DNA from 3 places in the Rhodoligotrophos appendicifer genome. Region 3 is predicted to be linked to each of the others. Evidence: riboswitches for the same ligand, from Rfam matches in the RefSeq annotation. Region 3 holds a riboswitch; each other region holds the start of a gene.
What was found. A riboswitch is a leader RNA that binds a small molecule or an ion and turns the genes downstream of it on or off. The one in region 3 is predicted to bind thiamine pyrophosphate.
Positions count from the first base shown of each region.

Region 1 (10,117 bases), on a different contig from region 3:
TCTATGCGCACGCATGAAAGCTATCTCCGAAAATAAATCACCGCACCGTGATTGTGAGAGTGATAAGCGCTGTGAACACGACAAATTCGTGGCGTATGTGGCTTACCGCCTGCGGGTTTTTGGCGGCTCCTCGCGATAGGGGATCCTGGCCCTCCGATCCGTGTCGTAAAGCTCTCCCCCGTAATTGCGATTGTACTGTTTCGTCGCATCGAAGAGGGGCTGGAAATCCCACGGCGTGACCTTGCCGGTCAGCAGCGCATCCTGCACCAGAAGGCGGGCCTGTTGGCTGGCGACGACCTGGCTTCGCAAGGCGCGCGAGTCCCAGCGTGCATCAGCCGCCGCTGCGAATTCGGCGGCAAGGCGGGTATGCGCAGGGTCATCCGCCAGGTTCACGAGCTCGTCCGGGTCGGCCTCGGTATCGAAGAGCTGGGGAGGATCACCCGCGGCGGTCACGAACTTGAAGGTGCCGCGTTTGATCATGAACACGGGCTCCGTCGTCCCCTCGGCAAAATACTCCCCATAGACAGTATCCGGCCAGCCCGCAGAGGAGCCTTGGGCAAGGGGCAGAAGGCTGGAGCCGTCCACGGGTGCGGCCAGCGGAGGCGCTTCGGGGCCGGCAATGTCCATGAGGGTGGGGAGCAGATCGACCAGCGAGGCGTTCTCCTTGACGCGCCCAGCTGTGAGCGTTCCGGGCCAGTTCATGATCAGCGGGACCCGGATCGAACGCTCATAGAACACCATCTTGAACCAGAGCCCCCGCTCCCCGAGCATGTCGCCGTGATCGGCAACGACCATCACGACCGTATTGTCGGTGAGGCTGAGATCCTTGAGGGTGCGCGTGATGCGCCCCACCAGGTCGTCTGCATAGGAGGTCATGGCGTAGTAGCCATGCCGGGCGGCCCGAATATGCGCGTCCGTCACTTCGTATTCGCCGCGATCATACAGCTGCCACATGCGTTGCGAGAACGGGTCGCGCTGCTCGAGCGGAAGGGCGGCGACCCGCGGCATGTCGATATCCTCCGACCGGTACCAGTCCCAGAAGGGCCGGGGAGCCAGATAGGGGTCGTGCGGATGCATGTAGGAGACGGTCAGCATGAAGGGTCGCTCGTCCTTCGACCGCGCCGCATCATAGAGCCACCGCGAACCTTGCCAGGCGACCTCCTCGTCGTAATCCATCTCCAATGTCCGGTCATAGGGGCCCGCCTCGGTGACGGAGAGCATGTTGTGGAACCACCAATGGACGCGCTCGGGGTCATCCCAGGTGGGCGTCCAGCCGTAATCGCCGGGATAGACGTCCGTCGTGACCCGATCCTCGAACCCGTGCAGCTGGTCGGGGCCGACGAAATGCATCTTGCCGGCCAGACATGTCCGATAACCCGCCAGCCGCAGATAATGGGCGAAGGTCGGGATCGCTGCGGGGAAGTCTGAGGCATTGTCGAAGGCGCCGATGCGCGAATTCCTCTGCCCCGTCATCATCGAAAAGCGCGACGGGCCGCACAGGGCCGAGTTGCAGTAGAAATTGTCGAAGACGACGCCCGTCGCCGCCAATGCGGACAGATGCGGCGTCTTGACGAGCCCGTGGCCATACATCGGGAGCGATTGCGGTGCGAGCTGATCGAGCATGATCAGGACGATATTCGGTTGCTTGCCCATGCGACTCCCCTGCCGTGACGAGGCGATGATCGCAGATCGGGGTGCCACGGCAATGGCGGGAGCGACATGCTCGGCCCGTCACCCGACATCATCGCTTGGGATGCCTGACGATCCGCGCTATAGACGGCGCCGTTTGCAGAGACGTTTGAAGGAATGTTTTGATGGCCAATGTGGTCGTGGTCGGCGCCCAATGGGGCGACGAAGGCAAGGGCAAGATCGTGGACTGGCTCTCGGAGCGCGCCGATGTCGTGGTGCGCTTCCAGGGTGGCCACAATGCCGGCCATACGCTGGTCATCGACGGCAAGGTCTTCAAGCTGTCGCTGCTGCCCTCGGGCATTGTGCGGCCGGGAAAGCTCTCGGTGATCGGCAATGGGGTGGTGGTCGACCCCTGGGCCCTGTGCGGTGAAATCGAGCGGCTGCGGGGGCAGGGGGTCGAGATCTCCCGGGACAATCTGCGCGTCGCCGAGAACGCCGTGCTCATTCTGCCGCTGCACAGCGAGCTTGATGGCATCCGCGAGGAGGCGGCAGGTAAGGGCGCCATCGGCACGACGCGACGGGGCATTGGTCCCGCCTATGAAGACAAGGTCGGGCGTCGCGCCATCCGGGTCATGGATCTCGAGCGTGTCGAGGAACTCGAGGGCAAGATTGCGCGGTTGCTGAGCCACCACAACGCCCTGCGTCGCGGCCTGGGCGCGCCGGAGGTTGATCCCCAGGCCCTGCACGACGAACTCTGCGCGGTGGCACCGAAGGTTCTGCCCTATGCCGATTCGGTCTGGATGCTCCTCGACGAGCATCGCCGCGCCGGCAGCCGCATCCTGTTCGAGGGTGCACAGGGTGCTCTGCTCGATATCGATCACGGCACCTACCCCTATGTGACCTCGTCCAATGTCGTCGCCGGTCAGGCAGCGACCGGCTCGGGGCTGGGACCGGGGGCCATCGGCTATGTGCTGGGAATCGTGAAGGCCTACACGACGCGGGTCGGGGCTGGACCTTTTCCGACCGAGCAGCTGAACGAAGTCGGCCAGCGCCTGGGCGAGCGCGGCCATGAATTCGGCACCGTGACCGGCCGTAAGCGGCGCTGTGGCTGGTTCGATGCCGCCCTTGTCCGCCAGACCGTGAAGACCAGCGGCATCAACGGCATTGCGCTCACCAAGCTGGATGTGCTCGACGGCTTCGAGGAGCTGAAACTGTGTGTGGGCTATCGTCTGGACGGCAAGCGCATCGATCACCTCCCGGCAAGCGAGGCCGCGCAGGCGAGGGTCGAGCCGATCTACGAGACCGTGGAGGGGTGGTCGCAATCGACGCAAGGCGCGCGCAGCTGGGCCGATCTGCCGGCCCAGGCCGTGAAATATGTGCGCCACATCGAGGAGCTGATCGAGTGTCCCGTGGCGCTGCTGTCGACGAGCCCCGAGCGCGACGACACGATTTTAATGACGGATCCCTTCGAGGATTGATAGAGCGGACCCCCCTCGTCTGGTCGCACTGCTTCTGCTGTTGCCTACCCAAATCGCTCCAGTCACGTCATCATGAAATCCGTTTCGGCTGTGTACAAGGGTAAGTTTTTGAGCGCTTCCTTGATTTGGTCCGAATGTTGAGACAAATTACTCATCATGCTTTGAAATTTCGGGTCGTCGACGTTCCCTAAAAAATCATTAATTTGATTCAGATTATCTGGAATTTTATTTAATCTACTGTTTAAAAAACCTTTCTGCCACTCCAATTGTTTGTCAATTGCGCCACTCCATGAATTTAAATGAAAATATTTCTCTGGTTACATTCATTATAGTTCCAGACAACACGGTTGTTTTGAGTAAGTTGGGCGTCTCATCGTATTTATTACCGAAGTTTAATTTTAAATAATTCATGATGTTGTCGGTTTCTATAAGAAAACCACTTATATTATCTTGAACTGCAATGTGAACTGGTGCAACCCTTGTCATGGAAAATCTCCTATTGGCAAAATGGTGTTACAGCTTGAGACGGGATCATCGCCTAAAACGCGCCAATTTAAATAGGAAGGGATAATATCAACCTTGGGTTGTGTTGTCCAGGAAGTCCGTGGCAGTCCGAGTCCTCCCTTTCTTGAGACTTGCCTCCAGCGGCTCTATCGCCCACACTGAAACCTCGTTCCGAGGGGTGCGCCTTAACCGGTGCTGAGATGCTCGGAAGCCTGATCCGCTTCCATCCAGAGCAAACCCTTCGAACCTGATCCGGGTCATGCCGGCGAAGGGACTGGAACACGCCGTTCATCCAGCTCGACGTCTGTCTCCCGGATCTCCTTGTGCAACAGGACCAGGAGATCTGACATGAACAAGCCCATCAAGCCTGCCGATCTGACGGCCCCGACGGTCACCACGGGGCCGCTGCCGGCCAGCACCAAAGTCTACACCCATCCCGCGGCCGACACCGATCTCGCGGTACCGTTCCGCGAAATCGCGCTGCATGCCAGCGCCAACGAATCGCCCTTGCGTGTCTACGACACCTCCGGCCCCTTCACCGATCCCACGGTCTCAATCGACGTTGAACAGGGCCTCGCCCGCAAGCGCACCGACTGGCTTCTCGAACGCGGCGGCGTGCGCGCCTATGACGGCAGGACCATCACGCCGGAGGACAATGGTGGCGTCGGGGGCAAGCATCTCGCCCGCTTCTTTCCCTTGACCCACAGGCCGCTGATCGGCGACGGCTCCAAGCCCCTGACCCAGTTGCAGTGCGCCCGCGCCGGGATCATTACCAAGGAGATGGTCTATGTGGCCGAGCGCGAGAATATCGGTCGCAAGCAGGCCCTGGCGGACGCCGGCAAGATCCTGGCCGATGGCGAGCAGTTCGGCGCCGAGCTGCCGGAATTCGTGACCCCGGAATTCGTGCGCTCCGAGATTGCGCGGGGGCGGGCGATCATCCCCTCCAACATCAACCACGCCGAACTTGAGCCGATGATCATCGGCCGCAACTTCCTGGTGAAGATCAACGCGAATATCGGCAATTCGGCTGTGACCTCCTCGGTGGAAGAGGAGATCGAGAAAATGGTCTGGGCCATCCGCTGGGGCGCCGACACGGTCATGGACCTGTCCACGGGTCGGAACATCCACAACACCCGCGAATGGATCATCCGCAATGCTCCGGTGCCCATCGGCACGGTGCCGCTCTATCAGGCCCTGGAGAAGGTCGACGGCGATCCCGTGAAACTCGACTGGGAGGTCTACAAGGACACCCTCATCGAGCAATGCGAGCAGGGGGTGGATTACTTCACCATCCATGCCGGCGTCCGTCTGGGCTACATCCACCTGACGGCCGACCGGGTGACCGGCATCGTCAGCCGCGGCGGCTCGATCATGGCCAAGTGGTGCCTCGCCCATCACAAGGAGAGCTTCCTCTATGAGCGTTTCGGCGACATCTGCGATCTCATGGCGAAATATGACGTGTCGTTCTCTCTGGGCGACGGCCTGCGCCCGGGATCGATCGCCGATGCCAATGACCGCGCCCAATTCGCGGAGTTGGAAACGCTGGGCGAGCTGACGCAGGTGGCTTGGGCGAAAGGGTGCCAGGTGATGATCGAAGGGCCGGGCCACGTGCCCATGCACAAGATCAAGATCAACATGGACAAGCAACTGCGCGAATGCGGCGAGGCGCCGTTCTACACGCTGGGCCCCCTGACCACCGACATCGCGCCAGGTTACGATCACATCACCTCGGCGATCGGCGCGGCCATGATCGGCTGGTTCGGCACCTCCATGCTCTGCTACGTCACCCCGAAGGAGCATCTTGGGCTGCCGAACCGCGATGACGTCAAGGAGGGCGTGATCACCTACAAGATCGCAGCCCACGCCGCCGACCTCGCCAAGGGGCACCCGGGCGCCCAGATGTGGGACGATGCCATGTCCCGCTCCCGTTTCTCCTTCCGCTGGGAGGACCAGTTCAATCTGTCCCTGGATCCCGAGCGGGCCCTGAAGTTCCACGATGAGACCTTGCCCAAGGAGGCGCACAAGGTGGCGCATTTCTGCTCCATGTGCGGCCCGAAATTCTGCTCCATGAAGATCACTCAGGACGTCCGCGACTATGCAGCCAAGCTAAACGATCAGACGCAGGGCATGGCTCAGATGTCGGAGAAGTTCATGGAGCTCGGCGCCGAGGTCTATGTGCCGGACGGGCATGCATCGCGGCCCTAACTGCTTGCTGCGGACCCCCAGGAGCCAAGGCGGTGCGTTTCTCGCGCCGCCTTTTTTCATGTCCCTGCAGTTCCGATGCGCGTGAATGCGTTCACCAATCGTCAAGCATGCAACCTTAAATAGTATAGAGATGTATTTACAAGACGCCGTTGACTTTTTATGGACTGTACGGCAAATGTTTGTGGATCAAATTTTTGAATGGTCCGCTATTATTATCAATTTCATCAGTCAAATAATCCTCTGATCATAACAACTATTTAACTTACATAAATTCCTATAATTTATTGGAGAGTAAGAGTCATGGAAACGTATGGATTTCTGTTTCTTAGGAGATCGACCAACCGCTCTGCCTCGACGTTGCTTTTGGCGGGCACCAGCTTAAGTGCCTTGATTGCCATTTCATCTGCGGCGATGGGGCAGACATCTGCGGGCCCGCGCGCCGACAAGGGGGCGACGGACCGGGTCGGACCGCTCGCTTGCATCACCCGCACCGTCACCGGCAGCCATGGAGCGACCGAGACGGCGACGGCCTGCGATGGCCGCGAAGGAAAGGGGCCGACACCGTTTAATGTCGCCAATCCGCTGGGCGCGCTTGGCATCGGCTATAATGTGAGACTGGGTCAGAACGACCTCGTGCTGGGCTCGAATGCCTTTGGCAACGGGAACTCCACCACCATCGGCAATTCCGCCTTCAGTTTCGGTGAGAATACGGTGGCCGTCGGCAGCAACGCCGAAGCTCGAGCTTTCCAGGGCACGGCCCTTGGCGAAGCCGCGAAATCGCTTGCGGAGCAGTCGACATCCATCGGCGCGGAGGCTCAGGCTGGACTGGCGACCGACGCAGTGGCCTCCGACAGGACCAAGGAGTCTCTGAGGGGCAAGAGGTCGACCGCCATTGGCTTCCGCGCCTTGACGCTCGATGACGACGGGACGGCGATGGGTGCCCACGCACAGGCAGGACTGGCGGCGACGGCGATCGGGCCTAAGGCCAAGGCGGGGTTCCAGCGATCGGTGGCGATCGGCGACCGGGCGGAGACGACTGCCGACTATCAATTCATGTTTGGGACGGCGGAGAATGCCTATGTCATGCCGGGGCTGTCGAATCGGGCCCGCAGAGAGCTCGGCGCGGATGACGGCTTCGTCTTCGCCGATCCGGTGGGTAGATTGTCGGCGGTCGGTTATGACGACGTCCTCGCCAAGTTCAGGGCGGACCTCGCCAAGGACGGAGCCACTCCCTTCAACCTGCCAGATGGGATGACGCTCCAGGGGTTCCAAACCGAACTTCAGCGCATCCGTGACAACACTGGCCAGCACGCCCGCTCGATCGCGGATGCTGTCGACGATGTGAAAGCGCGCGCCAATGAGGCCAACAAGCTGGTGGCGGATCTGTCCACGCGGAGGCAGGAGGTCGACGGCTTCGTGAGCACAGCCAACCAGGCCGCCGACAAGGCGGGCCGACACGCCCTGGCGGCCGAGCTCTCGGCCCAGGCGACCAAGGAGTATGAGGACGCCGCAAAGAAGAGTGCCGACAACGCGCGTTCAGCCGTCGCACCCGTCAACGCCGAACTCAACCGGGCGAAGGGTTATGCCGACGAGGCGCAGAACCATCTCGGCCGCACCGTGAACAGTGCAAATATGGCCCAGGAAAATCTGCGCGACATTGAAGCCACGAAGAGGGGGGCCGACAGCGCCGCGCAAGAGATGAACCGTCTCCAAACGGCGGCAGGGCAGGACGGGGCCTTCATCACCGAGGCTAGGATCAGAGTCTTGGAAGACAAGGATAAGATCGCTGGTTATGCGACGGAGGCAGAAGGCTTTAAAAGCAACGCCGAAGGCAGCGCGAACGCGGCGGATTTCGCAGCGCGGGAGGCCGACGAGGCCCTGAATCGTGCCAAGCGCGGTGGTGGGGGGACCGAGCCCAAGGGGCAGGGGGACCAATCGGGCGGAGACGCTCCCGGCATTGCGGCGGTGAATGCTCGCCTTGGTGTGAACGACCGGGCGGTGAGCAAGCAAGTCGGAGTGATCGGCGAGATCAATAGCCGCCTTGGAGTAAACGATCGGGCGGTGACCACCCAGGGTGACAGGCTCGGCGCGGTGAATACCCGCCTCGGTGCGAACGATCGGGCGGTGACGACCCAGGGCGACAAGATCGGCGAAGTGAACACTCGTCTTGGTGTGAATGATCGTGCTGTGACGACCCAGGGCGAAAAGATCGGCGGGGTGAACACCCGCCTCGGCATCAACGATCGTGCTGTGACGACCCAGGGCGACAAGATCGGCGAAGTGAACACTCGTCTTGGTGTGAATGATCGTGCTGTGACGACCCAGGGCGACAAGATCGGCGAAGTGAACACTCGCCTTGGTGTGAACGATCGTGCTGTGACGACCCAGGGCGAAAAGATCGGCGGGGTGAACACCCGCCTCGGTGTGAATGATCGTGCGGTGGCGACCCAGGGCGAAAAGATCGGCGCGGTGAACACCCGCCTCGGCGTCAATCACCGAGCGGTTGAAAAGCAAGGTGGGCGCATCACCGTCCTGAATGGCGAGATCAAGACCAATGGAGAGGCGATCGGCCGCCAGACGACGACCATCGCGGAGCATGAGGCGATCCTCACCGGCAACGGGAAGGCGCTCGATTCGCACGGCAAGATCATCGAGAACCATAAGAGCCGCTTGGACGGCCATGATGATGACATCACGGGGATCAAGGCCAAAACCGATCAGATGGAGGTCAGCAACGGCAACGTCGCTCTGGGAACATCCGACAGCACGCACAGCCTGCGCGGCGTGACGTCGCAAAAATCGACGGAGGCCCAGAAGGGCGAGGTCAAAATCGTCACCACCGATCAGGATGGCAACCTTGCAGCGCGAGACTTCAACGAGTTATTCACCTCGGCGGCGCTCGGCCCGGTCAATGCGCGCATCGGCACGCTTGAGCATGGAATGGATATCCTGAGCGGGCGGATGGATCGTCTCGATCACCGGATGGATCGGGCCGAGGAGGGCATCGCCATGGCCATGGCGATGGCGACCGTGCTGCCGGCCTTCGACAAATATGCCTTCTCTGCGAATATGGGTGGCTTCGGAGACAAGCAGGCCATGGCCTTCACTGCCGCTGCCCGTATGCTTCCAAACCTGATCGTATCCTCAGGATTGGGGGTCTCCGCGCAGAGTGGTTATGTGAGTTACCGGTTCGGCGTGGCCGTCGCCATGTAGCTCTGCCCGCAGGCCAGTGTGTTAACCTCTGGTCATGATTGAGACGTAATACAACCATAGGATGAGTCGATCTCATCCTATGGTTAGAGTTTTTCATGCGTCGCTCTTTCATCGCCGTCGTGGTTGTCTGCGGAGGGCTGCTCCACGGCACAGGGACCTTCGCCCAGGTTTCTGCCACTGCTGGAGGGATCGAACGGTCCCAGGACATTCCTCAGGACCGGGAGCTGATCGCCATCATACGGGGGACCGTCACGGCCTTCGATCAGGCGAACCGCACCGGGAATTACACTGTCTTCAGGCAACTGGCTTCCAACCCGTTCCAGGACGAAAACTCTGTGGAGAAGCTCTCCTCCATCTTCAAGGAATGGCGCACCGGCGGGTTCAATCTCTCCTCGCTCGCGGCCCTGGACCCGATCATGACGCGCAAGCCGATGGTGGATCGCCGCGGCCTTCTGCGGCTGGCTGGCACCTATAAGACGAGTTCCGGCGCGCTGACCTTCGACTTGGCCTTCGCTGCCGATCCCGAGCGCGGCTGGGTTCTGTTTGGATTGACCATGACGACGGACATTCAGGACCCGTCCTACCGGGACAAGCGGCAGGCGGCTTCAGGCAAACAGCTCATACGCATCCCGGACCTGCCGATTCCCGCCAACCCCTCGCGCCGCAACTGATCGACGGCCGGCCGTGAACTCATAAAGGCGGATGACCGGGATCGTGAAAAGCCGACGTCGGGGAAACGTCAACGATGTTGCCGAGACTCGATTTCCGCGGCCCTCAGTTTCTGGATTTGCCACAGCAAGGATCGCGGACAGGGACGATCCTACATGTGAAGGTGGTAGAGCTTGCTGACGATCTTCCACTCTCCGGCGATCTTGAGCAGGGAAAGATAATCGGTGAACCTCATCTCCCCGAACTCGTCCTCAACCTTCACCGTGGCGGCATCGACTGTAATGTCGAGCAACGAGACTTTCCAGTTGGGGCTGCTGTTCGGTGCCAAGCCAGCCCCTATCACCTCTCCCACATAGGCATCGACGCTCAGCCATTCGACTGCCCCTTGGTAGTTGCCGATGATCGATGCTGACGCGTGA
Region 1 is NZ_VHKL01000008.1:19,059-29,175, reverse strand. Features, by position in the region: gene FKM97_RS17640 (DUF992 domain-containing protein) at 1-15, opposite strand, end outside; gene betC (choline-sulfatase) at 103-1,653, opposite strand; gene FKM97_RS17630 (adenylosuccinate synthase) at 1,815-3,107, shown strand; gene FKM97_RS17625 (hypothetical protein) at 3,381-3,593, opposite strand; TPP riboswitch at 3,776-3,903, shown strand; gene thiC (phosphomethylpyrimidine synthase ThiC) at 3,960-5,816, shown strand; gene FKM97_RS17615 (hypothetical protein) at 6,117-9,029, shown strand; gene FKM97_RS17610 (hypothetical protein) at 9,125-9,700, shown strand; gene FKM97_RS17605 (nuclear transport factor 2 family protein) at 9,850-10,117, opposite strand, start outside.
Region 1: another riboswitch for thiamine pyrophosphate. It lies ahead of thiC (phosphomethylpyrimidine synthase ThiC); the one in region 3 lies ahead of FKM97_RS01585 (ABC transporter permease).

Region 2 (10,117 bases), on a different contig from region 3:
GGGAAAAGCTACTCATAGCCGGGGTCGAGGGGAAGAAATCTTGCGGGTTTCCTAGGCTTGAGCCCTAGAAACTCCCCGTCTGTGTTTTTGTAGCAACACTGTGAAGCACTGCTTTATCATGCTGTCACAAGGGAAAATAATATAACATTATCAGTGCATTACAAATTTTGTTAAAGTGTTTCACGCACCATTTGGCAGATTGGACGGGCGTGCAAAACTACGTGTGCTCCAATCGTAAAGCGGGCGCGAATTCCATGAATCGCAGACGAATCAACGACTTCCGATACTTTCGTCGAAGAGCGAGGCAGCACTCGGATGACTGCTACCTCGTGACTTTCAGGCGGCTTCGCCGCGTTTCCGGGCCCGGGTATCGAAGAAGAGCGCCTGGCTGATCATCGCTTTCACCATGTCCGCCTGGAACGGTTTGGTGATGAGGAACGTCGGCTCCGGGCGATCCCCGGTGAGCAGTCGCTCGGGATAGGCGGTGATGAAGATGACGGGGACCTCCAGGTCGCCGAGAATTTCGTTGACGGCCTCGAGCCCTGAACTGCCGTCAGCCAGCTGGATGTCGGCGAGGATCAGCCCGGGATTCTGCGTCCGCACGGCGTGCACCGCCTCTGAATGCGTGCGCGCGATGCCTGAGACCTTGTGGCCGAGACCCTCTACGAGCGCCTCGAGATCCATCGCGATGATGGGCTCGTCCTCGATGATGAGGATATCAGTCGCGACCTGTTCCGCGATTTCGCGCCCGGCTTGGTCGATCAGTTGGTCGAGCTCCTTGGCCGAAACATTGAGGATGACGCGGGCCTCCTCTGGCGAGAAGCCTTCGACCGCCGTGAGCAGGAAGGCCTGCCGCGGCCGCGGTGCCAGTCGTTCCAGCCGCCGTTCCGCCTGGCCCGTCACACTCGTCGGAGGGGCTTCTTCCCGCTGATTGACATCCAGGGATTCCCAGATGCGCAGGAAGATGCTGAAGAGCGAGACTTTCGCATCATCGATCTCGTCGAAGGACGGAGGGTCGGCGATGATGGCTTCCAGGGTTGCAGCGACATAGGCGTCCCCGCTGGCTTGATTGCCGCACAATGCACGGGCAAAGCGTCGGAGATAGGGAATGTTGGGTGCAACTCGTTCGGAAAGCGACATCTGTTTCCTCTTCGCGCGGAGCGTCGCGCCGCTCATATACGGATCGGTGGAATGCCTATCATGGCATTGCTGAAACGGATCGTTCTAGAAAAAGTTCCATCACATTGGAACCGGATGTCGAGGATTGCGTTTAGCCCTTCGGTTCCGGTCGATTTATTGATGGGCGATTCCGGCAGTCAGGGTTTACTCCATGCTTCAAGTGAGCAGGAAGCGGCAATGGGCGACGAATGTGAATATTGAAGATCGGGACGACGAAAAGGGTTTTGATGGGCATCAGGACAATTTCGCACCACGCAAGGGTGAAGCACAGGGCTTGGACAACAAGATCCAGGAGCGTCTCGGCCGCCAGCTGAAGGCGCTGTATGACGATGTTGTGAAGCAACCCGTGCCCGACAAGTTGCTGAGTCTCATGGCGCAGCTTGAACAGGCGAAAGGTCCGGACGGTAAATGAGCGTATCCGGCAGCCTGCGCAGTTCTCTGATCGCGCAGATACCCAATCTTCGTGCCTTCGCCTATTCCCTCTGCGGAAACAGCGATGAGGCGGACGACTTGGTCCAGGAGACGCTGATGCGATCCTGGGCGAATATCAAGAGCTTCCAGGAAGGCACCAATCTGCGCGCCTGGCTGTTCACCATCCTTCGCAACGCCTTCTATTCGGAGCGTCGTCGACGTCGCAACGAGGTCGACAATGGGGATGGCGAGGCCGAGGCGCGCCTGGTCGATATCCCGCGCCAGGACAGTCACATGGACTTCCAGGATTTTCGCTCCGCCCTTGCCGATCTGCCCGAGGAGCAGCGCGAGGCGCTGATTCTGGTGGGAGCCTCCGGCTTTTCCTACGAAGAGGCAGCGGAGATCTGCGGCTGCCGCACGGGTACTGTGAAAAGCCGTGTGAGCCGCGCCCGCCGCAGGCTTATCGAGCTTCTGGATGTCGAGGCCGCGACCGAATTCGGCAATAATCCTGCCGATGAAGCTGTGCTGGGTCTTACGGCGAAAACCGCGGCCCGGAAATAGCGCCAGGCCATCATCCGGTGAGGGGAACCTCGATGGTGATGACCAAGCCGGCGGGATCGAAGTCCGATCGCAGTGTGCCTCGCAATTGTCGCTCCACGATCATTCTCAGCAGCTTCGATCCGAAGCCGCGGCGTGTTGGCGGCTGGACTGCGGGCCCACAGCCTTCTGTCCAGACGATGATGAGCGTCGGCTGACCTTCGAAGCGGACATGCCAGCTCACGTTTAGCCGCCCGCGCGCCTCGGAGAGACAGCCATATTTCGAGGCATTCGTCGCCAGTTCATAGAACACCAGGGTCAGGGCGAAGGCCTCGTCCCCCGGAAGCTGCACTTCGCTGCCGATGAGCTCCACCTGGTCGGTGAAGGCCTCCAACGCGTCCTTGATCAAGGGCGCCAGGTAGGTCGGCTTCCAGCCGCTGTCCGAAATCAGCGAATGAGCCCGCGCCAAAGCGTGCACCCTTGCGGGATATTTTTCGCGCAGTTCCTCGATGTCGTCCGTGCCCATCGAGGTTTGGTTGAACAGGGCGATCAACTGCGCGAAGACGTTGCCCACCCGATGCCGCAGTTCGCGGATGAGCAGGGTCTGCCGGTTCTGCGCCGCCTGGCGTTCGAGCGTCATGGCGATGATATTGGCGACCGACTGGAGGAAGCTGCTTTCGCTGTCCGAGAAGCGGCGGGGGTTCGCGAAATAGGCGCCGATCATTCCGAAGGACAGCTGCGAATCCTCGCTTGCGATGATCGCGGTCAAGCCGCTTCCGACTGTCCGCCCGCCGAAGAGCGCCGTGTCGTCGAAACGGCCGTCGGTCGTGAGATCGGCGAACATCTCCCCCTGTCCTGAGCTGAGGACGTGTGCCGCATGGGTTCCTGTGGCGGGAAAGGGACGCCGGTCGGAACGAGCTCCGGTCCAGCCACCTCTGGCTCTGATCCGAAGCATCGAGCGATCTCCCGCGAATTCGAAGATCTTGCAGACCTCCACCTCCAGATTGGCGACGACCGTCTCGCAGGCGTTTGCGAGGAAGGCGTCGATGTCCGAGGAGTTGATGGCTGCCTGGCCCAGACGCGAGATCGCCTCCTGCTTGCTGACGGCGCGCTGCAGCTCCAACTCGGCTGCTTTCCTCTCCGTGATGTCTTGACAGACGCCGGTCATCCCAACGAGTTCGCGGTCCTCGAAGACCGGATCGCCGCGGGCGGCGAGCCAGCGGATCGCCCGTTCGGGTCCGACGAAGACACGGAACTCCACCTCGTAGCGACCGGCGCTGGACATCGCCGTCCGGATGGCGGCGAAGATTGTGTCCCGGTCGCCCGGATGCACATCGCTCCTCAAGTCGCCCATCAAGCCCCGCAGCGGGCCGGGCTCGGCACCCCGCATGCGGCGGAGATTGGGAGACCAATAGACGCGCCGCGCTTTGAAGTCCCACCACCATACGCCCACACCGCCGGCCTCGACGGCGGCGACATAGCGGTCGTCCGGGATCCAGGCTTCGGGCTGCAGTGGCGAGGTGCTCATCCCATGCGGCTTCCCATTCGGACGTGGATGATCGGCACTTTCCATTGCCCACCTTAGCGCCGAGTGTCGCGGCAGGCACCAAAATCATGCTAGCTTGGCTCTTCGGCGCCCAAGACGTCGCCGGCCTCCGATGATGAAGCCGCCGATCGTGCTCACAATTCCATCGAATGGGACGGGATCGACGTGGAACTGCGCATCTTGAGCATCACCATAGCGCGCGACTGGCAACAGCTTTACGAGCAGTTCTGGGCGCCCGAGGCGTTCCCTCTCTGGGCGAGTGGCCTGACTGGCTCCGAGTTGCGCCGGGATGGAGACGCCTGGATCGCGACCGGCCCCAACGGGCCTGTGCGTCTTCGCTTCACGGCTCACAATGCATTCGGCATCATGGACCATTACGTCGAGTTGGGCGATGGCGGCGAAATCTATGTGCCTTTGCGGATCATCCCGAACGGGGACGGCGCGGAGGTGATCTTCGTCCTCTATCGTCAGCCCGGCATGTCGGCGGAGCAATTCGCTGCCGATGCCGAATGGGTGGCCCGCGACCTGGAAGCCTTGAGGCGCCTGGCCGCCTGACGACGCTCACTCCGCCCCGGCGGCGAGCACCGTGACGTCGCCAAAGCCGCGGTCGCGCAGCAGGCGGGCGGCCTTGAAGGCCCGCACCCCGGTCCGGCAGCACAGGACCAGCCGCGCATCCCGGGGAAACTCGGCACCCGCGATATCCGCCGGCAGGATCCGGCGCGCACCCGCGACCGCGGGCACGGGCGCCTCGATCTCGTCGCGCAGTTCGATGATGAGGTCCGTCGGCCTGAGTTGCGAGCGCGAGACAAATCCCGGCGCCGTCGAGACGGGCTCCTCGGCGCCCAGGAACTGGAAGCCGCCGAAGCTCATGGTCTTGAGGTCGAGCGAGATCAGCCGGCCCAGCGGCGAGGGTGCATGGCCGAGCAGGATCTGAAGCGCCACATGCGCCTGCAGCGAGCCGATCGTCCCCACCGCGCTGCCCATGACGCCATTCTCGGCGCATGAGCCGATGCTGGACGGCATGTCCGGGAACACGGCTCGATAGGAGGGCGCGCCGCCACAGAACGCCCCCACATAGCCGCGCTGCTCCAGCACCGAGGCCGAGACCAGGGGTACGCCGGCCGCAAAACAGGCGTCACTGAGGATATAGGTGACGGCGAGACTGTCGGCGGCATCCGCCACCAGGGTGATGTCCGCGAGTAGGTCCGTCACGGTCTCCGGTGTCAGCGCCGTCACATGCGCTTTGACCGTGATCTCCGGATTATAGCCAAGGATCCGGTCGCGGGCAGCAAGGGCTTTGGGCGCACCGAGATCCGCCATCGAGAACAAGGGCTGCCGATGCAGATTGCTGATCTCGACGCGGTCGTGATCCACGATGACGAGCCGGCCGACGCCGGCACCGGCCAGGGCCGGCAGCACATGCGAGCCGAGGCCGCCGGCCCCGATCACCAGGACGTTCGCCGCTCCGAGGCGGGTTTGACCATCGGTTCCGATCTCGGGCAGCACGGTTTGGCGCATATAGCGGTTCATGCTGCCGCCCGCGTTGCCGCGACCCAGTCCCGTGTGCGGCCTTCCGGGTCGTCATGGCGGAGGATGTCCGTCACCACGGCGGCGCTGTCGGCTCCGGCCTTCAGAACCTGTTGCGCCCGCTCGGGCGTCAGGCCGCCAATGGCGACAAGCGGGATCGGCCCGATCCGTCGCTTCCAGATCGCGAGCTTGTCCAGCCCCTGTGGCGCCCAGGCCATCTGCTTGAGCACGGTGGGAAAGATGGGACCCAGCGCGATGTAATCGGGCGCTAGGCGTAAGGCCCGCTCGAGCTCGGCGTCGTCATGGGTACTGATCCCGACGCGCACGCCTGCGCGCTTCAGGGCGCCCAGATCGGCCGTATCGAGATCGCCCTGGCCGAGATGCACGAAATCGCAACCAGCATCGATCGCCTCGCGCCAGAAGTCATTTACGATCAGCTGCGCGCCGGCCGCCTGGCACAGCTCTTTCGCCGTCGCGATCTGGCGCAGGAGCGAAGCCTCATCCGCGTCCTTCACCCTGAGCTGGACGAGACGGACGCCCATGGGCAGGAGCCGCGGGAGCCATCCTGCATCGTCGATGATGAGATAGAAGGGATCCAGCACCGTCAGCTCCGGAACGCTGTGCCGAGCATGGGGGTCGAGGCGGCTGCCATCTCCCGCACCTCGATCGGATCGGCTTGGAAGCCGGCATGGCCCGCCTCGACGGCCAGCGCGAAGGCCGCGGCCATGGCGGCAGGATCGCCCGCCTTCGCCACGGCCGTATTGAGCAAGACGGCGTCGAAGCCGAGTTCCATCGCCTGCGCCGCGTGCGAGGGCAGTCCGAGCCCTGCATCGATCACGAGGGGGAGGTCGGGAAACCGGGCCCTCAGCGAGCGCAGCGCATAGACATTGTTGAGCCCGCGTCCCGAGCCGATCGGCGAGCCCCAGGGCATGAGCACTTCGCAGCCGGCGTCCAGGAGCCTGTCGGCGACGCTGAGGTCTTCCGTCGTATAGGGAAACACCTGAAAGCCCTCGTCAGTGAGCAGCTTTGCCGCCTCCACCAGGCCGAACACGTCCGGCTGCAGCGTGTCGTCGTCGCGGATCACCTCGAGCTTGATCCACGGCGTGCCGAACACCTCCCGGGCCATATGCGCCGTGGTCACGGCCTCCTTGGCCGAATGACAGCCGGCCGTATTCGGCAGGACGCGCACGCCCAGGCCGCGGATCAGTGTCCAGAAATCATGGCCCGCGCGTTGGTTCGAGGCCTCCCGGCGCAACGAGACCGTCACCACCTCGCAAGCCGAGCGCCGCACCGCCTCCGCCAGGATGGCGGGGGAGGGATACTGCGCCGTGCCGAGGAACAGGCGGGATTTGAGCTCCGTCCCATAGACCTTCATGGATTTAGCCCCCTTGCATCGGCGTCAGCACCTCGACGCGGTCGCCGGCGGCCAGTTCCAGGTCCGCGCGTTGCCCCATGGGCACGAAGGCTTCGTTGACGGCAGTGGCAACGACGACCTCTCCATAGCCCAGCTCGAGCAGCAGGCCGGCAAGATCGGTGCTCGTGACTTCACGCGCGTCGCCGTTGATCGTGATCTTCATCCATGACCTCTGGGAAGGAAGCGTTGTCGAGGATCACGGCCGCCGCCATCCGCGCCAGGGCAGGCGCCAGCAGGAAGCCGTGGCGATAGAGTCCGTTGACGAACACGGTCCGGTCGCGCACCCGGATCCGGGGCAGATTGTCCGGGAAGGCTGGCCGTGCATCGGTGCCGATCTCTAGGATTTCTGCCTCTGCGAAGGCCGGATGCAGGGCATAGGCGCTGTTCAACATCTCGACGAGCGAGCGCGCGGTGATCGTCTGCCGGTCGCTGCTTTCGATCATCGTGGCACCCAGCATGAACACCCCGTCACCCCGCGGCACCACATAGAAGGGAATGCGCGGATGCAGCAGCCGCACCGGGCGGGAAAGCTGCATCTCGGGGCAGCGGACCAGCAGCATCTCGCCCTTCACCCCGCGCAGATCGCCCAACACGTCACGGGCGGCGAGCCCGCGGCAATCGACCAGCCAGTCCGAGCCTGAACGTCGGCTGAGCCCGTCGGTGTCGAGATGGATCGGCACTCCGAGGGCGTGCAGCCGCGCCGCCAGCACCTGCACGGCACGGCGCGGGTCGAGATGGCTCTCGTCGCGGAAGAACAGGGCCCGCGAAAAGCGGCCTGCCAAGGCCGGCTCGATCTTGGCGATCTCGTCGGGACTGAGTGTCTCGAAGGCGCTGGTGCGGCGGCCGAAGCGGTCGAGTTCGGCGGCATCCCGCCGCTGCGCCACGACGAGGGTGCCGTGCGGGACGACGTCCGGCATGATCCGCGGCCAATAGTCCAGCGCCTCGCGCCCCAGCGACAGCACCAGCGGTTCGGCGCTTTCGCGTTCGCACCACGGCGCCAGCATGCCGCCCGCATAGCGCGAGCAAGAGGCGAGACCGAGGCTCGCGCCCCGCTCCACGACTTCGACGGCGGCGCCGCGCTCCGCGAGAGCGAGGGCGGTCGTCAGTCCGGCAACGCCTGCGCCGATCACAGTGATGGTCGTCATGGTCCACACTCCGCCCGATGGGACGATGTCGAACTGGAGGGGGATGAGACGCCGAGGCAAGATCCATCCCTTCGCCAGCTTGACCTGGATCAGGTTCGAAGGGTCGCCATGTCGCGCTCGAAAGCGCCAATGGCCTCTCAGCCCCTGACGGGACTCCCCTTGGATGGCCCGTGATACGCCGACCGAGCCCGTCCCGTCAAATGGTGTCCGGAGGCGCCTACTGCAAGCATGGTGGTGCAAGCTTGCTTCAGCTGCGCGGGAGAACTTCCCCGATCAGATCGTACTCTTCGCTGTCGATGACGCGGACGCGGTGGATGGATCCGACTTCGAGGTCCGGCTCGCCGGGCAGGAAGATATTCCCGTCGATCTCCGGTGCATCCCAGATGGTCCGGCCCACCGCTTCTTCCATCTCGTCATCGATCGAATCGATGATGACGTCAATCTCGCGTCCCACCTTGGCGCGCATGACGGCGCCGCTGATCTCGGCTTGGGCGGCCATGAAGCGGTGCCAGCGTTCTTCCTTCACCTCCTCGGCCACGATCCCGGGCAGCATGTTCGCCGTGGCGCCGTCGACGGGTTCGTATTTGAAGCAGCCGACCCGTTCGAGCCGGGCCTCCTTCATCCAGTCCAGCAGGAACTCGAAATCCTCCTCCGTCTCGCCGGGAAACCCGACGATGAAGGTCGAGCGGATCGCCAGGTCGGGGCAGATCTTGCGCCAGGCCTGCAGGCGCTCCAGCACCTTCACCTGGTTCGCCGGCCGGCGCATGTCCTTGAGGACCGTGGGGCTGGCATGTTGGAACGGAATGTCGAGATAGGGCAGGATCTTGCCGTCCGCCATCAGCGGGATCAGCCCGTCCACATGCGGATAGGGATAGACGTAATGCAGCCGGACCCAGGCGCCGAGTTCCCCCAGGGCGGTCGCCAGCGGCACGATCTTGGCCTCGAGTTCGCGTCCGCGGAACTTGCTCGTCGCATATTTGAGGTCGAGGCCGTAGGCGCTGGTGTCCTGCGAGATCACCAGCAGCTCCTTCACCCCGGCGCGCACCAGCTGCTCGGCCTCATACATGACATTCGCCGCCGGCCGGCTTTTCAGATCGCCGCGCAGGCTGGGGATGATGCAGAACGAGCAGCGGTTGTTGCAGCCCTCCGAGATCTTCAGATAGGCATAATGCCGCGGTGTCAGGCGCAGCCCCTCGGCCGGGACCAGATCGACATAGGGGTCATGGACCGGCGGCACGGCCTCGTGCACTGCATGGACCACCGCCTCATATTGGTGCGGCCCCGTGATCGCCAGCACTTGCGGATGCGCATCCCGGATCCGCTCGGCCTCGACCCCCATGCAGCCGGTGACGATCACCCGTCCGTTTTCGGCGATCGCCTCCCCGATGGCGGCGAGCGATTCTGCCTTCGCGCTGTCCAGGAAGCCGCAGGTATTGACGATCACCACGTCCGCCCCGCCGTAATCGGGCGAGATGGCATAGCCCCCGGCGCGCAGCTGCGACAGGATCCGCTCGCTGTCCACGAGGGCCTTTGGGCAGCCGAGGCTGACCATCCCCACGGTCGGGGTGGCACGGATGTCGGTCTTCAATGTCAAGATGGATCCTTCACCGGCGTCCGCGCTCTTTAGAGCATTTCCGCGTTCAAACAAGAGGCGATGGCGCGCTTCCCAGCCATTCCTGGCAGAACAGATGCTCTTCCGGCGCGAATACCCCGATCGCATTGGAGAAGCCGTGCAGCATATGCTCGCCCATGGGCCGCCAGCAGCCTTCCAGGCAATTCTTGAATTCCTCGCTCGCCAGAATGGGTTCGCCCAGCGCTTTGCACAGCTGCTCCAGCCGTGCCACTTCGTTGACGGCGGCACCGAACACCGAGAAGGTCAGCCGCTCCGGCACGCCCACATTGCCAAACATGACGTCGCCCATATGCAGGCCGATGACGCAGTCCAGTTCCGACAGGCCCTGCCGGACCCGCTCTTCGTTCTTGCGCATGAGGTCCATGCGCGCCCCGATCGCCGCCCGCAAGGCCGCATCGCAGCCCTGGGAGCCGTTGATCGGGAAAATCGCCAGCACGGCATCTCCGATGAAGCTGAGCACCTCGCCGCCCGCCTCGATCACCGCATTGGCGACGACGTCGAAATAGGCGTTCAGCGTATCGATATAGTCCTGCCGCGACAGCAGATCGGCGAGCCGGGTCGATCCGCGCATATCCGCATACCAGATCGCTGCATTGATGGTCTCGCCGTCGCCGCGCTTGATCTGGCCGGACAACACGCGCTCTCCGGCCTGCCCCCCGAGATAGGTTTTCACCACGATGGTGGTGAGCCGGGTCCGCACCGCCATCTTGCAGGCCACCGCCAGG
Region 2 is NZ_VHKL01000005.1:364,934-375,050, forward strand. Features, by position in the region: gene FKM97_RS13570 (response regulator) at 337-1,140, opposite strand; gene FKM97_RS13575 (hypothetical protein) at 1,201-1,380, shown strand; gene FKM97_RS13580 (NepR family anti-sigma factor) at 1,370-1,591, shown strand; gene FKM97_RS13585 (sigma-70 family RNA polymerase sigma factor) at 1,588-2,151, shown strand; gene FKM97_RS13590 (HWE histidine kinase domain-containing protein) at 2,162-3,655, opposite strand; gene FKM97_RS13595 (polyketide cyclase) at 3,839-4,228, shown strand; gene FKM97_RS13600 (HesA/MoeB/ThiF family protein) at 4,235-5,203, opposite strand; gene FKM97_RS13605 (thiamine phosphate synthase) at 5,200-5,802, opposite strand; gene FKM97_RS13610 (thiazole synthase) at 5,805-6,575, opposite strand; gene thiS (sulfur carrier protein ThiS) at 6,580-6,777, opposite strand; gene thiO (glycine oxidase ThiO) at 6,746-7,759, opposite strand; TPP riboswitch at 7,809-7,929, opposite strand; gene rimO (30S ribosomal protein S12 methylthiotransferase RimO) at 8,007-9,311, opposite strand; gene FKM97_RS13630 (adenylate/guanylate cyclase domain-containing protein) at 9,400-10,117, opposite strand, start outside.
Region 2: another riboswitch for thiamine pyrophosphate. It lies ahead of thiO (glycine oxidase ThiO); the one in region 3 lies ahead of FKM97_RS01585 (ABC transporter permease).

Region 3 (10,117 bases):
CCGCTGAGCAGTTGGGCAAGGCGCGCGATATTTTGAGCGCCGTGCAGACCGGACTCACCGACATCGGCTATGTCATCCCGAGTTACGTCTCGGAGAAAATGCCTCTCAGCGCGGTTGCCGAGCTTCCAGGGGGTTATCCGAATGCCTGTGCCGGCTCGGCCGCCCTCAACGCCCTGACCAAGGAGGGCGGACTGCTCGACCAACGCGAATTCGCACCCAATAAGATCAAGGTGCTCGCCGCCGTCGTGCTGCCGCCCTATCAAGCGGCGTTCTCAGGCCGCGCGCCCGTAAAGACGCTCGCCGATGTGAAAGGGCTGAAGATCCGGTCGAATCCCGGCCCGATGGAGCTCAGCATCAAAGCCCTTGGCGGTGTTCCCGTGCGGATGACCCCGCCAGAAATCTTCGATTCTCTGTCGAAAGGCACCATCGACGGACTGTTGCTGCCCTATGCCAGCATCAAGTCCTACGGCCTTGATCAGGACGTCAAGACCGTCACACAAGGCGCGAATTTCGGGTCCGTCACCATCACCTATTCCATATCCGACAAGAAATGGAAGTCGCTGCCGGAGAATGTGCAGAAAGCCATGCTCCAGGCCGGGGAAGAGGTGTCAAAGAGCGGCTGTGCAATGTTCGATGAAGAAGAGGCGCGCCTCGCCGGCGAGTTCAAGGAGAAGGGCATGGTCCTTCTAGACTTTAACGCGATGGAGGGAGACGAACTGTCGGCGACTTTCGCGAAGCTCGGCGACGAATGGGCCGAGATCCTGGAGAAGCGCCGCATTCCCGCAAAGGAAGTCCTGGACGAGTTCCGTGAGCAGGTTGCGATCGCGGTCAAGGAAGAAGGCGGGAAAGCGGACTGAACGTTCGTGGATCGCACCGCGGGTCAGCCGGAGGCGGCCCGCGGTTTGAGACGACCAACACCTGTCTTGAACGTGTGCGCTCCAAGCCGCTTTGCTGGGGCCGACATAGGCTGAGAGTACGTTGACGAGAGGTCACCATCGCCTGTCCGATCCTCGACGTACTCTTGAGTCGTGCGCTGACCGCGGAGCCAGGCACTCGCTGAATTTTGCTCATCAACCGTTTCAGAAATCATCGTTGGCTTAGCCCCGCTGTGACCGCCCATTAATGGAGCGACAGCCGGTCCGAGCGGAGTTCCCCATGCCGGAAATTTACGTAACGCGTTCCGACGAGCTTCCCGAAGGGGGGCGAACCTTCATACGCAGCAATGGCCACGAAATCGGCGTGATCCGGGCCAATGGCGAGCTGCATGCTTTCCTGAACATCTGCCCCCATCAGGGCGGGCCGGTGTGCTCCGGCCTCATGGTCCATAAGGTCGAGGAGATCATCGCACCCGACAAGACCTATCAGGGCATGCGCTTCAACGAGGACGAGCTTCATCTTGTCTGTCCCTGGCACGGCTGGGAATTCGACATCCAGACGGGCCGCTGTGCGGGCGACGGCAAGCACGCCCTGCGCCGCTTCAAGACGATCGAACGCGATGAGGGCATCTATGTCGTCCTTTGACAATCTTGCCCGGGCCTCTGAGCCGGTCGACGAGACGACGGCAACCGCGGCGGAGATGAATGCCCTGGTCGCCCGGCTGCGTAGTCTGGTCGAGCGACAGGGCCCACTGGACCTTCCCGAAGACGCCTTGCGGGAATTGATGTGGACGCTGGTCGAAATCCATGGCGCCAAGTTCGATGCCGGTCAGCGGATCGACTGCGGACGCGCGCCCGAAGCCGTCAGCGCGACGGCGGTCCTGGTCACGGCCTCTGCCATGCTCAAGGCGTCCAACCTCGAAATCTTCGAGCTCGGCATGTGGCAATCCTGGTCGGGGACTCGATAGCTTAAGGACAGAAAGATGCTTTTCCGCTCAAGCACTCCAAACTTCGACATGAATATCGAAGGGTTTCACACCGGCGAACATCTTGCCAATGCGCGAGTCCAGGCAGATGCGCGCAAGCTGGACGACGTGCTGATCATCGATGTCGATTGCCACCATTACGAGACCGACAACTTCGCGGAGATCCTCGAATACATTGAGGATCCGGTCCTCAAGCAAATTGCGCTCAACACTTTTGCCTATAAGGGCCCGAGCGCGGTTTTGATGGACCAGCCGGGTTATCAGGATGTCGGCGGGAGGGTGACGCGCTATCTGGAGCGCAAGGGCGAGAAGATTCCCCTCACCGACCGTCCCCGTGAGGTCGAGCAGACCCTGCGCTGGATGAATGCCCTGAGTGTCGACTATGCCTGTCTGTTCCCGACGCCCATGCTGTTTCTGGGTCTTCACCCGCAAGCCGAGGTCGAAGTCGGCATGGCGAGGGCTTATAACCGCTGGATCACCGACAATATCCTGCCGTCAAACTCGCGCCTGCGCTCCATGCTCTACCTCCCGTTCAACGACCCTGAGGCCACTTATCAGATGGTCAAGGAATATGGCGGTAAGCCCGGCGTTATCGGCTTCATGGTCGTCTCCACGCGCTACAAGCCCGTTTATGACAATGCCTATATGAAGACCTATGCGTTGCTGGAGGAAATGGGGCTGCCTCTCTCCTTCCATGCCTCCTACCATTGGAACGACCAACTGGTCTCGCTGACCAACCGCTTCATCACCGCTCATGCCGTCGGGTTCACCTTTTTCAACGCGGTCCATTGCGCAAACTGGATCGTGAATGGCCTGCCGGAACGGTTTCCGAAGCTGAAGGTGATCTGGATCGAATCGGGCTTGGCCTGGATCCCCTGGCTGATGCAGCGCCTCGACAACGATTATCGGATGCGCACTTCCGAGGCGCCCGCGCTGAAAAAGCTGCCGAGCGAATACATGCGCGACATGTATTACACCACGCAGCCCATGGAGATGGTCAACAACCGGGAGGCCCTGGAACTGACCTTCAAGATGATCAATGCTGATACGCAGTTGCTCTATTCATCGGACTATCCCCATTGGGACATGGATCTTCCGAGCACGATCTGGGACCTGCCGTTCCTGACCGAGAAATCGAAGCGCAACATCCTGGGCCTGAACGCAAAGCGCATCTTCAACCTCGATGTGAGCGATCGCTTCCCGGATCACACGGAGCAAGGCTCGCCGGCCTTGGTCGATACCTTCACCCAGGAGGTCGTTCCAGCCGACTGATGCCTCGCGGTTCTACGCCTCGGCCCCCTGCAGTGCAGGGGTCACCTCCAGGCGCTCCAGCAACCACTCCCTGAACAGCTCGACCTTGCGCGACTTGTTGCTGTGGGCGGGTGTCACGAGGTGATAGCCGAAGGCGGACTGCGCGCGCACGGAGAACGGCTCCACGAGCCGGCCGCTGGCCAGATCTGGTCCGACGACGCCCGAGCGCCCGAGGATGATGCCCAGGCCATCGATCGCAGCATGGAGCGAGGTGATCAGGTAGTCGCAGGCGATCTCCGAACTGAACTGAAGATCCGGAGCACCCGCGGCCTCCAGCCAAAACGGCCATTCGTCGCGCAGGATCATCGATGCCGTCCGGATGATGGTATGCCCCGCCAGATCCGCAGGTTTATTGAGCTTCGGACCATTGGCGAGCACTCGCGGACTGCAGACCGGGAACACGTCCTCAGTACCGAGCTTGTCGGCCGTCACGCCGGCCCATTCTCCCGCCCCATGCCAGATCGCCACGTCGAACTCGTGATGCAGCGTGTTCTCGAAGAGCTGAATGGTTCTGAGCCGTAGCGCGATGGACGGATAACGCTGCCGGAAATCATGCAGTTGAGGCAGCAGCCGCTTGATCGCAAAGGTGCCCAGGCACTGTACGGTGAGCAGATTCTCCTCGTTCTGGTCCGCCGCGCGATCCGTGGCCGAGGCAATTTCAACGATCGCCGTCCGCACCGATCGCAGATAGGTCTCGGCTCCCGGCGTCAGCGCGATCGCATTGTTGTTGCGCACGAAGAGACGGGCTCCAAGCGTCTCTTCCAGATTCTTGATCTGGTGGCTGATGGCGGTAGGGGTGAGGTTCAACTCGACTGCCGCGCGCGTGAAGCTGAGATGGCGGGCGGCAGCTTCGAACGCCCTGAGGCTCATCATCGACGGCAAACGTGTACGCATCACGGATCGGCTGACCTTCCCCAGATTGGAACCATTTTAGTCAGTGAGACGCGTCAAATGCCCGTTGGTCAAGTCGCTTTGGCTTGATCGGCATAGACAGTCTCATAGGGCGTCCGTCATCGGGGGACCTGCATCCAGGGTAAAGTCATTCGCCTACCTGCTGTGGTACGATCTGGATCGAGCAGTTTCTGGCAATCTAAGGCTTATGCTCGCTGATCGGACGTCTGGCGCCTTCCCCATGGATCATCGTCAACCACGGGGATGCGTGGAAGGCGGTCATCAGCAGATACATGATGACCATTCCATGTGCCATCGACGCCTCCTCGATGGAACAGATCACCTGGGAAGAGCCACTGGGCAGCATCGCCGTGAGCAGGGCCATGACGGCGAAGGTCGGCGAAGCGGCGAGACCCAAGGCCTTCGCGGCACTGAGACGATTGGCCTTCCACCGGCGGGTCATCCCTCCTCCGCGCTGCAGGACCCGCAGGAGTTAATGGTCGAAGGCTCACCTTTCTGAGCGCGGAATGCGGCCTCTCCAACGTCCGACACCTCCACCCATTTTTGGTCGGGCTCAGCATCTGGAACATAGCGATCGTGCCAGTTCCACCACTTGTAGGCCGGTGTCTGAGGATAGCCTGCGGGGGAATCCTCCCATGCCTCCTGCCGGCCCAATGGCGTGATGTCGAGGTAATTCCAGGTGCCACCCATCTGCTCATCCCCGCGATTGTTGATGAAATAGGTGCGGAAGACGCGTGCGCCCTCCCGGAAGAACACGTTCGTCCCATGCCATTCGCCGACCCCGAAATCAGCATCGAAGCTGTCCGTGATGGTGAACCACGGCATCTCCCAGCGCATGCGCGCTTTCAACAGGGTGATGTCGGCCTGTGGAGCACGCGAGACGAAAACCAGTGTCGTGTCGCGGGCGTTCAAATGAGCAAGATGTGCAACCTGGTCGGCCACCATGGAGCAGCCGCGGCAAGCATGATCGGGCCAGCCGAACACCCCGGGCTCGAAGAACGCGCGATAGACGATAAGCTGGCGTCGGCCGGCGAAGAGATCGAGCAAGCTGACCTTTCCCGTCGGCCCCTCGAACACATACTCCTTATCCACCGCCATCCAAGGCATCCGCCGACGCTCCGCGGCCAGTGCGTCTCGTGCCAGTGTGTGGGCCTTTTCCTTTGTCAGCAGCGCCCTCCAGGCCTCCTCCCAGGATTGCGCAGCGACGACCGGTGGTCTCCACGGAGCAAGACGTCCGTCATCTCGTTCGCTTTCGGCTGTTATGGTCATGACGCTCGAAACCTCCTAACCTGTGCTGATCCGCTTTCTCCGAACCGATCCACACCGGCGGTTCGGAGGTCATTTCGGTCACGAGGTCTTTCTGGCACCCAAACTCGACTGGTGAGAGTGACAAGTGTGACGGGATTCCCATGGACTCGATGATCACGGCTGCGGGACGCGCCCTGGCAGCCGGCGATCCCATTGGCGCTTTGAAGCGAGTTGCTTTGCGCGATGATCCCTTTGCCCTTGCGCTCCGTGGCATCGCCATGGCGCAACTCGGTGAACTCGCACGCGCCAAATCCCTCCTGCGGGAGGCGGCGCGCGATTTTGGTCCGGAACAAGCTGTGCCCCGTGCCCGCTGCATCATCGCCGAGGCAGAGATCGCCCTCGCCTCGCGAGACCTGAGCTGGCCGCCAAAGGCACTGCTAGCCGCACGGAGGACGCTTGAGGCACATGGCGATCACGTCAACGTCGCCCACGCCCGCACCCTCCACAGCAGGCGTCTGCTGCTGATCGGACGCCTGGACGAGGCCGAGCAGTCCCTCGCCGATTTCGATGCAACACCGCTTCCACCGGCCTTGCGGGCAGCTCATGAGCTGGTCGTCGCCGGCATAGCGATGCGGCGCCTCCGGACAAAGACGGCGCGTGGGGCTCTCGCACGAGCTGAAAAAGCTGCCCGGCAAGCTGACATCACTGCGCTGATGACAGCGGTTCAGAGGGCGGCGCGCACGCTGGACACTCCTGCGGCGCGAATGATTGCGGGGGGCAAGGACAGGCTCATTTCGCTCGCTGAGGTTGAAGCATTGCTGGCCTCGGAGATGCTTGTCATAGATGCCTGCCGGCACCTCGTGCGCCAGGCGGGAAGGCACATTTCGCTCGCGACGCGTCCGGTCTTGTTCGCGCTTGCCCGCGCTCTCGGTGAGGCTTGGCCAAACGATGTATCGAGAAGCAGGCTCTTGGCTCTCGCCTTCAAAGCAAAGCATACCGACGAGTCTCATCGGGCGCGCCTGCGGGTCGACATCGGGCGGTTGCGCACGGAACTTCAAGACATGGCAGATGTCCGAGCCACGACGAAAGGCTTTGCCCTGGTCCCGCACCAGCCCTGTGAGGTCGGCGTTTTGGCGCCACCCTTCGAGGAGGGGCACGGCTCTTTGCTCGCAATGCTGTCAGATGGCGAGGCGTGGTCCAGCTCGTCCCTCGCGATCGCGCTCGGCACAAGTCCTCGGACCGTTCAGCGGGCGCTCGGCGAGCTTGCCAGGACCGGCAGGGTCCAATCTTTCGGCCGCGGCCGCGCGCAACGGTGGCTCACTCCGGCTCCTCCGGGTTTCCCGACAATCTTGTTACTCCCGGGCCCGCTGCCGAGTGACTAGAAGAGGGTCATGAAACGATCTGCAGCTGAAATCCTTCGTGAATACGGGCCATTCCCAGGCGCCGATCATGTGCATGGTGTCACCTACGATGGTCAGCACGTTTGGTTTGCATCCGGCGACAAACTGAACGCCTTCGACCCTGACGACGGGACGCCGCGGGCATCAATCGGCGTCGAGGCTCATGCGGGAACGGCGTTCGATGGTCAGTACCTCTTCCAGATCGCTGAGGATCGGATCCAGAAGATCGATCCGAAGACGGGGCACGTGCTGAAGACGATCCCAGCGCCTGGCGGCGGCGGTGACTCAGGGCTCGCGTGGGCGGAGGGCACCCTCTGGGTCGGGCAGTATCGTGACCGAAAGATCCACCAAGTCGACCCTCAGACCGGCGAGATTCTTCGCACTATCGACTCCGACCGCTTCGTCACGGGGGTAACCTGGGTCGACGGTGAACTCTGGCATGCCACCTGGGAAGGTGATGAAAGCGATTTGAGACGAATAGATCCGAAGACGGGCGAAGTGCTGGAAAGTCTCGAAATGCCCGTCGGTGCAGGAATATCGGGACTTGAAGCTGATTCCGGCGATCGTTTTTTCTGCGGAGGCGGAAATACCGGCAAGGTCAGGACCGTCCGCCGACCCAAGCGTGGCGCCTCGGCCGTCGAAGGCTCAAAATAGGCGATCCAGATCGGACTGAGCCGGCGGCTGAGTCCGATCCCCCTGCCCTAATGGATAGGATCCAGGACCACCACAGGGATCTCGCGCTCTGTCTTCGACTGATAATCAGAGTAAGGCGGCCAGAATTCCAGCGCCTTCTTCCAAAGTCTCTCGCGCTCCTCGCCCGTCGCCGTCCTGGCGCGAGCCTTGATCTTCTGAGTCCCGACCTGGATCTCCACATCCGGATCGACGAGGATATTGCGGTACCATCCGGGGTGTTCAGGAGCACCACCTTTGGACGCCACGACGAAGTAGCTGCCGCCTTCAGAACCGTAATACAGGGGGAACAGGAACTTCTCTCCAGATTTGCGGCCAGTGGTGGTCAGCAGCAGTGAGGGGACGATGATCTCGCCGCGCTCCGGGAGCGTCGCCTTATGCATATGCCCTTCGGTTCCCCCGCTTGCGAGATACCGCTCGGCATGCTCGACCATCCAGTCCGGCAGGTTCTTTGGGAGTTTGGCTTCAGTCATTTGCGCCCTCCTTGAAAGCTGTATGGAATATAGCGCGGAGTGGCTGATCGGCAATGCCCTGGCCGATCCGTCTCAGAGGAGTGACGAGGCGTCTGTTTGCACAAAGACGCGGACAAGGTGCCGTCAGCAGCCGTATTTTTGCGATGACACGTCCCCTGCGCTCTGCGATAAAGTCCGATGAGAGACGGGGGCGCCCACCGCAAGGCGGGCTGAGAAGAACCCTTCGAACCTGAACCAGATCATGCTGGCGGAGGGAGTCGCTCGGGATCGTTCCGCTCACAGCGTTTCACCCGCGCCCGCCCCCGCCGACGAGGGGGCCGATGGCCAGTCGCACGACATCGATGGATAGAGGCGCAACCCGGATGTGTCGGCAACGGGATCGGCCGTGATCTCCCAGTTCCGCGACATGGCCAGGACGACAGCCGTGCTCCTGGTCATCTGGCAGGGGGCAATCTGGCTATTCGCACCGCCGCGTTACATTTTCCCGTCACCGCTGGACGTGCTCGCCGCCTTTCAGCGTCAGCCGGAATTCCTCCTGAGCAACAGCCTCGTGACCCTCACCGAGATCCTGCTGGGTTTCGTCCTCGGCGTCTCCTTCGGCGCTCTCTCCGCCTTGGCAATGGCGGCATTTCCCAAGTTAGGCCGGCTGGTCTGGCCGGCGCTGCTTGTTCTTCAAGCTTTTCCGGTCTTCGTCATCGCCCCGCTTCTTGTCGTCTGGTTCGGCTTCGGCATCGCCTCAAAGGTGATCATGGCGATGATCATCATTTTCTTCCCGGTCACCTCGGCATTCGCCGATGGATTGCGCCGTACCGACCCCTATTTGATCGACGCGGCCGCTCTCACGACCGCCACGCATTGGCAGACGCTCCTTTATGTCCGTATGCCCCTCGCAATGCCCGGGCTCCTGTCCGGCCTCCGTGTGGCTGCCCCTCTTGCTCCCCTTGGCGCTGTCATCGGGGAATGGGTGGGGGCCTCATCGGGACTGGGCTTCGTCATGGTGCAGGCCAATGCCCGCATGCAGACCGACACGGTCTTCGCAGCCATGGCCGTGCTTGCCATTCTCAGCCTCGCATTGCGCCATCTCGTCGACCAGTTGGCGCCACGCCTCATTCCATGGGCGAACGATCAATGATCCCTCCACTGCATCCATCGAGGAACTATCGAATGAACAAACGCGCGTTCCTAGTCGCCTGCCTCATGCTCCCGCTTTTCCTCAGCGCTCCGACACAGGCGGCTGAGAAGCTCACCGTCCTTCTCGAATGGTTCGTCAATCCCGATCACGCACCTTTGGTCGTGGCCGACAGGCTGGGGCTGTTCAAGGCAGCAGGACTTGAGGTCGAATTGATCGCGCCCTCTGATCCCTCAGCCGTTCCGCGCCTGGTGGCTGCGGGCCAGGCCGACATCGGCATTCATTATCAGCCCAATCTCTATCTCGATAACCAAGCCGGCGTAGACCTCGTCCGCTTCGGTACTCTCGTTGAAACGCCGCTCAACAGCATTACGGTACTGGCCGACGGGCCGATCCGCAGCCTCGCCGATCTCAAGGGAAAATCCATCGGCTACTCGGTCTCGGGATTCGAGCAGACCCTGCTGGAGCAGATGCTGGCAAGCGGCGGCTTAAGCTTGGACGACGTCCAGCTGGTCAATGTCAACTTTGCTCTTACAGCGTCCCTGATCGGAGGGAAGGTCGACGCCACCATCGGCGGCTTCCGCAACTTCGAACTGACCCAAATGAAGCTGGAAGGCCATCAAGGCAAATCCTTCTACCCGGAGGACCATGGTGTGCCGGCCTATGACGAGTTGATCCTGGTCACCCGACCCGAGCTTGTGGCGGATAATCGGCTGCCGCGCTTTCTCGAGGCCTTGGAGAAGGGAGCGCTTTATCTGACCAATCATCCGGATGAGGCCTGGAAGCTCTTCATCGCTGCCTATCCTGCTCTCGACGATGCACTCAACAAGCAGGCTTGGGCCGATACGCTTCCACGCTTCGCCAAACGGCCGGCGGCGCTCGATCACAGTCGCTATAGGCGCTTCGCTGATTTTCTGGTCAAACGTGGGTTGCTGAAAAAGGCGCCGGAGCTGTCGGAGATTGCGGTGGAGTTACCCTAACACCAGCGGATGGTCTTGTGCCGGTGACCCCTGACGAAGGTCGCCACAATATTTATTGAACACTCGTACAGTTATCCTTATCCTCCTTTCGTTAGACCGGAGGAGGTTCGGAT
Region 3 is NZ_VHKL01000001.1:329,340-339,456, forward strand. Features, by position in the region: gene FKM97_RS01535 (TRAP transporter substrate-binding protein) at 1-857, shown strand, start outside; gene FKM97_RS01540 (Rieske (2Fe-2S) protein) at 1,156-1,521, shown strand; gene FKM97_RS01545 (hypothetical protein) at 1,508-1,843, shown strand; gene FKM97_RS01550 (amidohydrolase family protein) at 1,859-3,133, shown strand; gene gcvA (transcriptional regulator GcvA) at 3,146-4,066, opposite strand; gene FKM97_RS01560 (hypothetical protein) at 4,263-4,526, opposite strand; gene FKM97_RS01565 (DUF899 domain-containing protein) at 4,523-5,353, opposite strand; gene FKM97_RS01570 (helix-turn-helix domain-containing protein) at 5,494-6,714, shown strand; gene FKM97_RS01575 (Vgb family protein) at 6,724-7,386, shown strand; gene FKM97_RS01580 (nitroreductase family deazaflavin-dependent oxidoreductase) at 7,434-7,895, opposite strand; TPP riboswitch at 8,072-8,168, shown strand; gene FKM97_RS01585 (ABC transporter permease) at 8,302-9,027, shown strand; gene FKM97_RS01590 (ABC transporter substrate-binding protein) at 9,060-10,004, shown strand; gene FKM97_RS01595 (CocE/NonD family hydrolase) at 10,116-10,117, shown strand, end outside.